One region of the Kineococcus deserti genome, then DNA from elsewhere that is predicted to be linked to it. Evidence: predicted binding sites of a transcription regulator. Region 1 holds the regulator's gene; the other holds the start of a gene.

Region 1 (5,343 bases):
TTGGATGTCAACCGTGACCCTGCGTGACTCGTCTATGCAGCGTGATGGTGACGCAGGAGCGTGTGGTCGTGACTGACGACCCGCGTTCGTGGACGGCTGACGAGGCGATCAGCGCGCTGTACGCGGCGCACTGGCGCCGTCTCGTCGCGCTCGCGGCCTCGCTCATGGGCGAGTCGGCGAGCGCCGAGGAGGTCGTGGCCGACGCCTTCGTCACCCTGCACCGGCGCTGGGGCCGCTTGTCGGACAAGGGCTCCGCGGTCGCCTACCTGCGCACCAGCGTGGTCAACGGCTCACGGGACGTCCTCAAGCACCGCGTCGTGGCCGACCGCAAGCGGCCGCTGCCGGACCCCGCCCCCGAGGGACCCGAGGAGCACGCCCTGCGGGCCGAGGAGCACCGGACGGTGCTGGCCGCGCTGGAGGGTCTGCCGGACCGGCAGCGTGAGGTGCTGGTGCTGCGCTACCAGGGCGAGCTGTCCGAGCAGGACATCGCCGACGCCCTCGGCATCAGCCGGGGTGCGGTCAAGACGCACGCGCACCGCGGGCTCACCGCGTTGCGCGCAGCCATGTCGCAGGAGGAGGAACCGTGAGCGACCAGACGCCGCTGGGTCCGCTGCCGGACCCCGACGGCGACGACGACCTGAGCCCCACCGCGCGGCAGCTGCGCGACGCACTGGCCGCACGGGCGGCCGGGGTGCAGCCTGCCGACCGTCTCGAGGAGATCCGCATGACCAGCCGTTCGAACCGACGCCGTTCCCGCGCCTTCGCCGCCGTGGCCGGCGTGGCCGCCGTCGTCGTGGTGGGTGGGGGCGCCTTCGCGGTGACCCAGCGCGGTGACGACAACGTGACGACGGTCGCGGCCAGCACCTCCCCGACCCCCAGCACCCCGGAGCAGACACCGGCGCCGACGCCGACGCCGACCGGGACGCAGCCCGAGAGTCCGGCGCCTCCGCAGACCCCCAGCGTCGCGGCCGCGACGCAGACGCAGACCCCGGCCCCCGCGACCAGCCCGGCGGCCGACGCGACGCTGCCCACGGGCGCGTCCTCGGTACCGGTGTACTGGCTCGGCGGCGAACCGGCGAAGCTGTTCCGCGAGTACGTCCCGGTGAGCGGTGCCGCCGCGGACGACGCGACGAACGCGCTGCGCGCCATGCTCTCCGGCGACCCGACGGACCCCGACTACACCAGCCCGTGGTCGGCGGACGAGTCCGCGACCGTCACCGGGGGCGACGGCCGCCTCGTCGTGGACCTGTCCGCGGCGGCCGCCGCGGGCAGCACGGGGGACGCCGGGACCGCGGTCCAGCAGCTCGTCTACACGGTCACCGCCGCCGCGGGCGAGGACCAGCCGGTCGAGATCCGGGTCGACGGGCAGTCGCGTCCGACGTTGTTCGGCACGCCGGTCGCCGAGACGCTGTCGCGGGCACCGCAGGCCGACGTCCAGGCCCCGGCGTGGATCACGTCGGTCACCCCCGGACCGGGGTCGGTGACGGTCGAGGGCGTCGGGACGGCGTTCGAGGGCACGCTGGTGTACACGATCACCGACGCGGCCGGCACCGAGGTCGCGCGCAGCTGGACGCAGGCCGGGGCGAACGGGACGTACGCCGAGTACTCGTTCACCGCCCAGGTCCCCGCCGGCACCTACACCGTCGCGGTGTTCGCCCCCGACGAGTCCGACGGTGAGGGCTCGGTGTCCGTCGGCGACACCAAGGAGTTCACCGTCTCCTGAGGCCGCGGTCCGGGTCCACGGTTCGGGCGCGCGGTGACCGCGCGCCCGATCACCGCGCACGCGGTGACCCCGCGCCCAAACCCCCACGCCCGCAGCCCGGCACGCGGCGACCCCGCGCCCGAACCTGCCTGCGCGCGCTCGACCCGCGCGGGGCTCAGCGGCCGGAGAGCCGGTCGCGCAGCTTGGAGAACACCCCCTGGTGGGCGGGGGCGAGCTTGCCGGCGGGGCGGACCTCACCGCGCAGTTCGGCCAGCCGCCGCAGCAGTTCCTCCTGCTCGTCGTCGAGGTCGCGGGGGGTGGCGACCTCGAGGGTGACCAGCAGGTCGCCGCGGCCCTGGGCGCGCAGGTGCTCGGCGCCCTTCTGCTTCAGCGTCACGACCTCCCCGGCCTGCGTACCGGGCCGCACGTCGACGTCCTCGGTCCCGTCGAGGGTCTCCAGCGGGATCGTCGCCCCGAGCGCGGCGGCGGTCATGGGGACCTGCAGGGTGCACATCAGGTCGTCCCCGGAGCGGGAGAACACCGGGTGCGGACGTTCGTGGATCTCGACGTACAGGTCGCCGGGCGGGCCGCCGGCGGTGCCGACCTCGCCCTGGGAGGCGAGCTGGATGCGGGTGCCGGTGTCCACGCCCGCGGGGATGCGGATGGTCAGCGGCCGGCGCGCGCGGATGCGGCCCTCCCCCGAGCACTCCAGGCACGGCGAGGGCAGGACGGTGCCGAAGCCGCGGCAGGTCGGGCACGGCTGGGTCGTCATGACCTGGCCGAGCAGCGAGCGCACGACGCGCTGGACCGAGCCCTGGCCGTGGCAGATGTCGCAGGTGGCCGGGCTGGTGCCCGGCTGGCAGCACGACCCCTTGCAGGTGGGGCACAGGATCGCGGTGTCGACCTGGATGGAGCGCTCGCCGCCGAAGGCCGCCTCGGCCAGGTCGACGTCGACGCGGATGAGCGCGTCCTGGCCGCGCTGGGTGCGGCTGGCCGGCCCGCCGCCCCGGCCGCCGCCTCCGGCGCCCTGGCCGAAGAAGGCGTCCATGATGTCGGAGAAGCCGAACCCGGCCCCGAACCCGCTGCCGCCGCCGGGCATCGAGCCGCCGCGGTCGTAGGCGGCGCGCTTGTCGGCGTTGGACAGCGTCTCGTAGGCCTGGGAGACCTCCTTGAACTGCTCACCCGCGTCGGGGTTCACGTCGGGGTGCAGCTTGCGCGCGAGCTTGCGGTACGCGCGCTTGATGTCCTCCGCCGAGGCGTCCCGGGAGACGCCGAGGACGTCGTAGTAGTCGCTCACGAGGTCGGGGTTCTCCTGTCGGTTTCCATCACTGGGCCGTTCACTGGGCGAGGATGCGCGAGACGTAGCGTGACACCGCACGCACCGCGGCCATCGTGGTCGGGTAGTCCATCCGGGTCGGGCCGAGCACGCCGAGCCGGGCCAGGACCGTGTCGGAGCCGGTTCCGTAGCCGCTGGTGACCACGGAGGTGCCGTCCAGGCCCAGGTGCAGGTTCTCGGCGCCGATGCGGACGGTGAGGGCCCCCCGGTCGTGCTCGGGGTCCTCGGCCATCTCCTGGACCAGCCGCAGCAGCACGACGTGCTCCTCGAGCGCCTCCAGCACGCTGCCCAGGGACGTCGTCAGGTCGGAGGAGGACTTCACGAGGTTGGCGGTGCCGGCGATGACGACGCGCTCCTCCAGCGACGCGGTCAGGCAGTCCCCCAGCGCCGCGGCCACTTCCGCGGCGATCGCCATGTCGGCGGCCGGGGTGGCCTGGACGACGTCGGTCAGGGCGTCGCGGGCCTCGCGCAGCCGCTTGCCGGCGACGGAGGCGTTCAGCCGGGTGCGCAGCGCGGCCAGCGACACCCCCAGCGCCTCGACGTCGGTGGCCGAGCGGATGTCCAGCACCCGCTGCTCGACGCGGCCGGAGTCGGTGATGAGGACCAGCAGGGCGCTGCGGCCGCCGACGCTGACGAGCTCGACGTGCCGCACCGCCGCGCGCGAGAGCGAGGGGTACTGCACGACGGCGGCCTGCCGGGTGATCTGGGCCAGCAGCCGCACCGTGCGGTCGACGATGTCGTCGAGGTCGTCGGCGCCGTCCAGGAAGGTCTGGATGGCGCGCTTCTCGGCGGCCGACATGGGTTTGACGCCCGCGAGGCGGTCGACGAACAGCCGGTAGCCCTTGTCGGTGGGGATGCGCCCGGCGCTGGTGTGCGGCTGGGTGATGTACCCCTCCTCCTCCAGCACCGCCATGTCGTTGCGGATGGTGGCCGGCGAGACGCCGAGCTGGTGGCGCTCGACGAGCACCTTGGAGCCGACGGGCTCGTGGCTGGAGACGTAGTCCTGGACGATGGCCCGCAGCACCGCGAGCCTGCGGTCGTCGCTCATCCGTCCCTCCCTGCGGTCTGGCACTCCTCGCACGTGAGTGCCAAGTCTAGGCCGTCGGCCTCCGCCGCGCCTCCACCCTCAACCCCGCGCGCCTGGCTAGCGTTCCGGCGTGGCCACCTACGAAGACCGGTACGGCAGCGACGTGCTGTCCAGCGACCCGCACGCCCGCACCCGTCCCAAGCCGGTGCACCGCGACGAACCGGCCGTGACGGGGCTGGTCGTGGAGGACGTCGAGACCGGCTGGGTGGGCGCGGTCGTGCGCGTGGAGAAGAGCGGCGGGGTGCACGTCGTCGTGCTCGAGGACGCGAGGGGCCGCACCCGCACCTTCCCGCTGGGCCCCGGCTTCTGGGTCGAGGGCCAGCCGGTGCGGCTGGTGGCCCCGAAGGCGGCGGGGCCGGCGCGAGCGACCCGCACGGCCAGCGGCTCGGTCGCCGTCGCGGGCGCGAGCGCGCGCACGGCCCGCGCCTCGCGGATCCTCGTCGAGGGCCGGCACGACGCCGAGCTCGTCGAGAAGGTCTGGGGCGACGACCTGCGCATCGAGGGCGTCGTCGTGGAGATGCTCGACGGCGTCGACGACCTCGACGCGGCCATCCGCTCCTTCGGCCCCCGCCCCGGCCGGCGGATCGGGGTGCTCGTCGACCACCTGGTGCCGGGCTCGAAGGAGTCGCGGATCGTGGCGCAGGTCGGCGCGAGCCCGCACGTGCTGGTGCTGGGACACCCCTTCGTCGACGTGTGGCAGTCGGTGCGGCCGCAGCGGCTGGGCTGGACCCGGTGGCCGACGATCCCGCGCGGGCAGTCCTGGAAGCACGGGATCCTGGCCGAGCTGGGCTGGCCGCACGCCACCCAGGCCGACGTCGCGCACGGCTGGAAGCGGATCCTGGGCACCGTGCGCACCTACGCCGACCTCGAGCCGGCGCTGCTGGGCCGGGTGGAGGAACTGGTGGACTTCGTCACCGCGGACTCGGCGGACCGGTGACCCCGGCCCCGACCTGGGGAGGAGACGGCGGGGCGGCAGAACCCGACTCCGGGCGGACGACAACGGCGGGGGAATGCGCCAGCATCGAGGGGTGAGCGAACACCAGTACCCGCCGCCGCAACACCACCAGCAGTACGCTCCCGCCCCGCTGTCGCCGTCCGACGAACGCATGTGGGGCATGTTCGGGCACCTGTCGGCCATCGCCGCCGGTTTCCTCACGTTGCCCTTCCTGGGCCCGCTGATCGTCTTCCTGGTCTTCAAGGACCGCAGCGGGTTCGTCC
Region 2 (5,343 bases), on a different contig from region 1:
TCGAACATCGTGCGCTCCTTCGCGATCGGCGTCCTGGTCCGTGGCCAATCTGGCACGGTCGGGACGCTCCCGCCGCCGGGAGCACCGGCCCCCGGGCGTTGGACGCCGGAACGCCACGAGGGCGGCCCTCCGGTGGGAGGACCGCCCTCGCGGGTGGTGCTGGGTACTACCAGGAGCTGGCGGGACTCAGAAGTCCATGCCGCCCATGCCACCGTCGCCGGCCGGGGCCGCAGCGGCCTTCTCCGGCTTGTCGGCGATGACGGCCTCGGTGGTGAGGAAGAGCGCCGCGATGGAGGCGGCGTTCTGCAGCGCGGAGCGCGTCACCTTGACCGGGTCGTTGATGCCGGCGTCGAGCAGGTCGACGTACTCGCCGGTGGCGGCGTTCAGGCCGTGACCGGTGGGCAGGCCGCGCACCTTCTCCGCCACGACGCCGCCCTCGAGGCCGGCGTTGACGGCGATCTGCTTCAGCGGAGCCTCGACGGCGACCTTGACGATGTTCGCGCCCGTGGCCTCGTCACCGGACAGCTCGAGCTTCTCGAACGCCGCGGCACCGGCCTGGATGAGGGCCACGCCACCACCGGCGACGATGCCCTCCTCGACGGCGGCCTTCGCGTTGCGGACGGCGTCCTCGATGCGGTGCTTGCGCTCCTTGAGCTCGACCTCGGTCGCCGCGCCGGCCTTGATGACGGCCACGCCGCCGGCCAGCTTGGCAAGACGCTCCTGGAGCTTCTCGCGGTCGTAGTCGGAGTCGCTGCGCTCGATCTCGGCGCGGATCTGGCCCACGCGGCCGGCGATGGCGTCGGCGTCGCCGGCACCCTCGACGATCGTGGTCTCGTCCTTGGTGACGACGACCTTGCGGGCGCGGCCCAGCAGGTCGAGGTCCGCGGTGTCGAGCTTGAGGCCGACCTCCTCGGAGATGACCTGGCCACCGGTGAGGATGGCGATGTCGTTCAGCATGGCCTTGCGGCGGTCGCCGAAGCCCGGGGCCTTGACGGCGACGGACTTGAAGGTGCCGCGGATCTTGTTCACGACCAGGGTCGCGAGGGCTTCGCCCTCGACGTCCTCGGCGATGATGACGAGCGGCTTGCCCGACTGCATGACCTTCTCCAGCAGCGGGAGCAGGTCCTTGACGGTCGAGATCTTGGAGTTGAGGACGAGGAGGTACGGGTCCTCGAGCTCGGTCTCCTGACGCTCGGCGTCGGTGACGAAGTAGGGCGAGATGTAGCCCTTGTCGAAGCGCATGCCCTCGGTGAGCTCGAGCTCGAGGCCGAAGGTGTTGCTCTCCTCGACGGTGATGACACCTTCCTTGCCGACCTTGTCGAGCGCCTCGGCGATGAGCTCGCCGATGGAGGCGTCACCGGCGGAGATCCCGGCGGTGGCCGCGATCTGCTCCTTGGTGGTGACCTCCTTGGCGGCGCCGAGCAGCTGCTCGGTCACGGCCTCGACGGCCTTCTCGATGCCGCGCTTGAGGCCCATCGGGTTCGCACCCGCGGCCACGTTGCGCAGACCCTCGCGCACGAGCGCCTGGGCCAGGACGGTGGCGGTGGTGGTGCCGTCGCCGGCGACGTCGTCCGTCTTCTTGGCGACTTCCTTGACGAGCTCGGCGCCGATCTTCTCGTACGGGTCGTCGAGCTCGATCTCCTTGGCGATGCTCACACCGTCGTTGGTGATCGTGGGGGCGCCCCACTTCTTCTCCAGGACGACGTTGCGGCCCTTGGGGCCGAGCGTCACCTTGACAGCGTCGGCGAGCTGGTTCATCCCGCGCTCGAGGCCGCGACGAGCCTCTTCGTCGAAGGCGATGATCTTGCTCATGCCTGGTGTTCCTCCCAGAAGACGGGCGGTGGGCGGCCGGAACGGTGCCCGCGACGGACGACCGCGGTCCCTGGGGTCACGTCCCCCAGCGCCCGACGGTCTCACCGGACCGGCCAGGGAGCTTCGCTCCCGGGTCGAGGTGCTGTTGTCACTCTCGACTCGAGAGTGCCAACGCCAATGTTGGCACTCGACCCCCTCGAGTGCAAACCCCCTGGGCCGCGCGTTCACCCGCCGCGAACCCGGGGGCGGCCGCTTCCGTGAACCACATCGACACCCGTCGTGCAAGCCGACGGCGCCCGTGGTGCACCGGACGCGTGATCTGCGGGGGCCGTCCGGGTGGCGCCGGGTCAGAACGCCACCGCGGCGCCCGACACCTCCAGAGGCCACGCCCCCGAGAACCACCAGGAGCCCCGAGTTGTCCGAGCTGTCGATGCGGATCCAGGCGTTGCAGATGCGCCGGGTCGAGGAGATGTCCGGGGACTACGTTCTGGACCCCAGCCACAGCCGGATCGGCTTCGTGGCCCGGCACGCGATGGTCACGCGGGTGCGCGGGCAGTTCCTCGACTTCACCGGCCGAGCCCACGTCGACTTCACCGACCCCGCGGCGAGCTGGGTGCAGGTGGACGTCGCGGTCGCCAGCGTCGACACCCGCGACCCGCACCGGGACGAGCACCTGCGCACCAACGACTTCTTCGACGCCCCGCACCACCCGACGATCGCGTTCCGTTCGCGCAGCGTGGAGGAGGTCGGCCCGCGGATCCACCGGATCCGCGGTGACCTCACCATCAAGGCCACCACCCGGCCGGTGGCGATCGACTTCGAGTACACCGGCGCGGCCAAGGACCCGTTCGGCAACACCCGGCTGGGTTTCGAGGGCAGCACGCAGATCAAGCGCAGCGACTACGACGTCGTGTGGAACGCTCCCCTGGAGACCGGCGGCGTCCTGGTCTCGGACACGGTGACCCTCGAGTTCGAGATCTCCGCGCTGCCGGCGACGGACTGACGCGACGGGCCCGGGGTGGCGGTGCGGACACCGGACCGCCACCCCGAGCGGGTCAGACGGCGCGGACGCTCTCGGCCTGCGGGCCCTTCTGCCCCTGGCCGACCTCGAACTCGACGCGCTGCCCCTCCTCGAGGGAGCGGTAGCCGTCCGCCACGATGGCCGAGTAGTGGACGAACACGTCAGCGCCACCGTCGTCGACGGTGATGAAGCCGTACCCCTTCTCGGCGTTGAACCACTTCACGGTGCCCTGAGCCATTGCCTTCTCCTGGTGGTGCAGCGAGCGGAAACGCCTCCGGCAGCGCCGGACACGGGTCTCACGCTGCCCGCGGCGATGAGGCCGTGGGCGACGCCCGACGTGCGCTTCCCCCCCGAGAGGACGTGCTCATCGAACTGATCGACCGCTGCTCAGGTTAGTGCGGGAGGGGGCTCGTGGGACAAGGTTCTGCGAACCTCGTCTTCACGGAACCGTCACCCGGGACACCCTCAGAGAACCCGGCCCACGACGTCCAGCAACGGAGCGGCCACGGAACGTACGAGGAGAACGGCTCCGGTCACCACGACCGCCACGACGAGGAGCCAGACGAGCACCAGCACCAGCACGCCGGCCGGGCCGCGCCGTGTCCGGTGTGCGCCACGGCGGGCAGCCAACCGCCGCGCCTGGCCACCGCGCGGCGTCAGGGCTGGACGCCCAGTCGGCGGGCGGAGCGGGCGCGCTGCCGGCTGGCCCGCATCCGGCGCAACCGCTTGACGAGCATCGGGTCGTGCGCCAGGGCGGCCGGGGAGTCGATGAGGGCGTTGAGCAACTGGTAGTACCGCGTGGGCGAGAGGTCGAACAGCTCACGCACGGCCTGCTCCTTGGCGCCGGCGTACTTCCACCACTGCCGCTCGAAGGCGAGGATCTCGGCGTCCCGGCGGCTGAGCCCCTCGGGCAGCTGCCCGGCGGGCTGCTCCTGCACGTGTCCGCTCAGGTCTGCGCCGGGCTCCTTGCGCGCCGCTGCGTCCGACCGCTCCACGTGTCCACCCCTCTCACCACGGCCCCCGTGCCCGGCGGCCCGGGGGTGAGTCTAGGAGCGCACCACACCGGTGTCATTCACCCCTGCGGGCGCGCCGACCGGTGGGTAACGTCGCACCCGTGACTCCCGACCCACCCTCCTCAACCACCCCGCCGGCGCCGACCTTCCCGGCTACGGCGGACGACCCGGCGGGCCTCGGGATCGACTCCCTGGACCCCGGCTGGGCCACCGCCCTGGCCGGGGCCCGGGCCGACCTGGTGCGCGTCTCGGCGGCGCTGGCGGCCGAGCCGGAGCTGTGGCTGCCCGCCCCGGGCAACGTCCTGCGCGCCTTCCGGCAGCCCTTCGACGACGTCCGGGTGCTGCTCGTCGGCCAGGACCCCTACCCCACCGTCGGCCACCCGGTCGGGCTGAGCTTCGCCGTCGAGCCCCACGTGCGGCCGCTGCCGCGCAGCCTGGTGAACATCGGCCGGGAACTGCGCGAGGACGTCGGCGTCGTCCCGCCCGAGCACGGCGACCTCTCGGCCTGGACCGCCGCGGGGGTGCTGCTGCTGAACCGGGTGCTGACCGTGCGCGCGGGCAGTTCCGGCTCGCACCGCAGGATCGGCTGGCAGGCCGTGACCGACGCCGCCGTGCGGGCGCTGGCCGCCCGCGGCGGCCCCCTGGTCGCGCTGCTGTGGGGCCGCGACGCGCAGACGGTGACCCCGCTGCTGGGGGACGTCCCCGTCGTGGCCGGCGTGCACCCCAGCCCGCTGTCGGCCTCCCGCGGGTTCTTCGGTTCCCGCCCCTTCAGCCGGGTCGACGAACTGCTGCGCGCGCAGGGCGGGGAGGGGATCGACTGGGCGCTGCGGTAGCCCCGGGAACCGGCACGTCGTCCCGCGCCCGAACGCGTAGGGCACGATGCCCGCATGAGCGCAACGGTGCACAGCAGCCCCTTCGGACGGACCCGGCGCGGAGAACCCGTCGAGCGCTGGGAACTGCGGCTGCCCTCGGGCGCGAGCGCGGCGGTCCTGACCCGCGGGGCGACGCTGCAGCAGGTCCGCGTCCCGGCCGCCGACGCGACCCTGGGCGATGTGGTCGTCGGCCTGCCCGACGTCGCGGCGTACGAGGCCGCCTCGGGCTACCCCGGCGCCGTCGTGGGCCGCGTGGCGAACCGGCTCGCCGGCGGCCGGTTCTCCGTCGACGGGACGCAGCACCAGGTCCCGGTCAACGACGGCCCCAACGCGCTGCACGGCGGCGCGGAGGGTTTCGACCAGCGGGTCTGGACGGCGGCCGAGGTCGACGTCGACGGCGCCCCGGGAGTCCGATTCTCGCTGCACAGCAACGACGGCGACATGGGCTTCCCCGGCAACCTGCGGGCCGCGGTGACCTACTCGCTGCGGGCCGAGGGGTCTGCGGTGACGTTGCGGCTGGACTACCGGGCGACGACCGACGCCCCCACCCCGGTGAACCTCACCAACCACGCCTACTTCGCCCTGGACGGCGCCGGCTCCGTCGAGGACCACGTCGTGCGGCTGG

What was found. Region 1 encodes HrcA, which represses chaperone genes, less so after heat shock. Its sites were predicted from a motif close to GNTNGCACTCGGNNNNNCCGAGTGCNANC; they were not measured.
Region 2: the regulator HrcA is predicted to act here: its motif matches at 1,992-2,020, upstream of groL (chaperonin GroEL).

Annotation. Positions count from the first base shown of each region.
Region 1 covers NZ_JBJLSI010000009.1:56,896-62,238, forward strand. Annotated here, with positions in the region: gene ACRYR2_RS09615 (RNA polymerase sigma factor) at 45-587, shown strand; gene ACRYR2_RS09620 (Gmad2 immunoglobulin-like domain-containing protein) at 584-1,723, shown strand; gene dnaJ (molecular chaperone DnaJ) at 1,878-2,999, opposite strand; gene hrcA (heat-inducible transcriptional repressor HrcA) at 3,040-4,086, opposite strand; gene ACRYR2_RS09635 (DUF3097 domain-containing protein) at 4,196-5,062, shown strand; gene ACRYR2_RS09640 (DUF4870 domain-containing protein) at 5,154-5,343, shown strand, end outside.
Region 2 covers NZ_JBJLSI010000002.1:166,997-172,339, forward strand. Annotated here, with positions in the region: gene ACRYR2_RS02745 (DUF892 family protein) at 1-8, opposite strand, end outside; gene groL (chaperonin GroEL) at 187-1,812, opposite strand; gene ACRYR2_RS02755 (YceI family protein) at 2,264-2,815, shown strand; gene ACRYR2_RS02760 (cold-shock protein) at 2,868-3,071, opposite strand; gene ACRYR2_RS02765 (hypothetical protein) at 3,299-3,463, opposite strand; gene ACRYR2_RS02770 (DUF3263 domain-containing protein) at 3,490-3,783, opposite strand; gene ACRYR2_RS02775 (uracil-DNA glycosylase) at 4,029-4,679, shown strand; gene ACRYR2_RS02780 (aldose epimerase family protein) at 4,734-5,343, shown strand, end outside.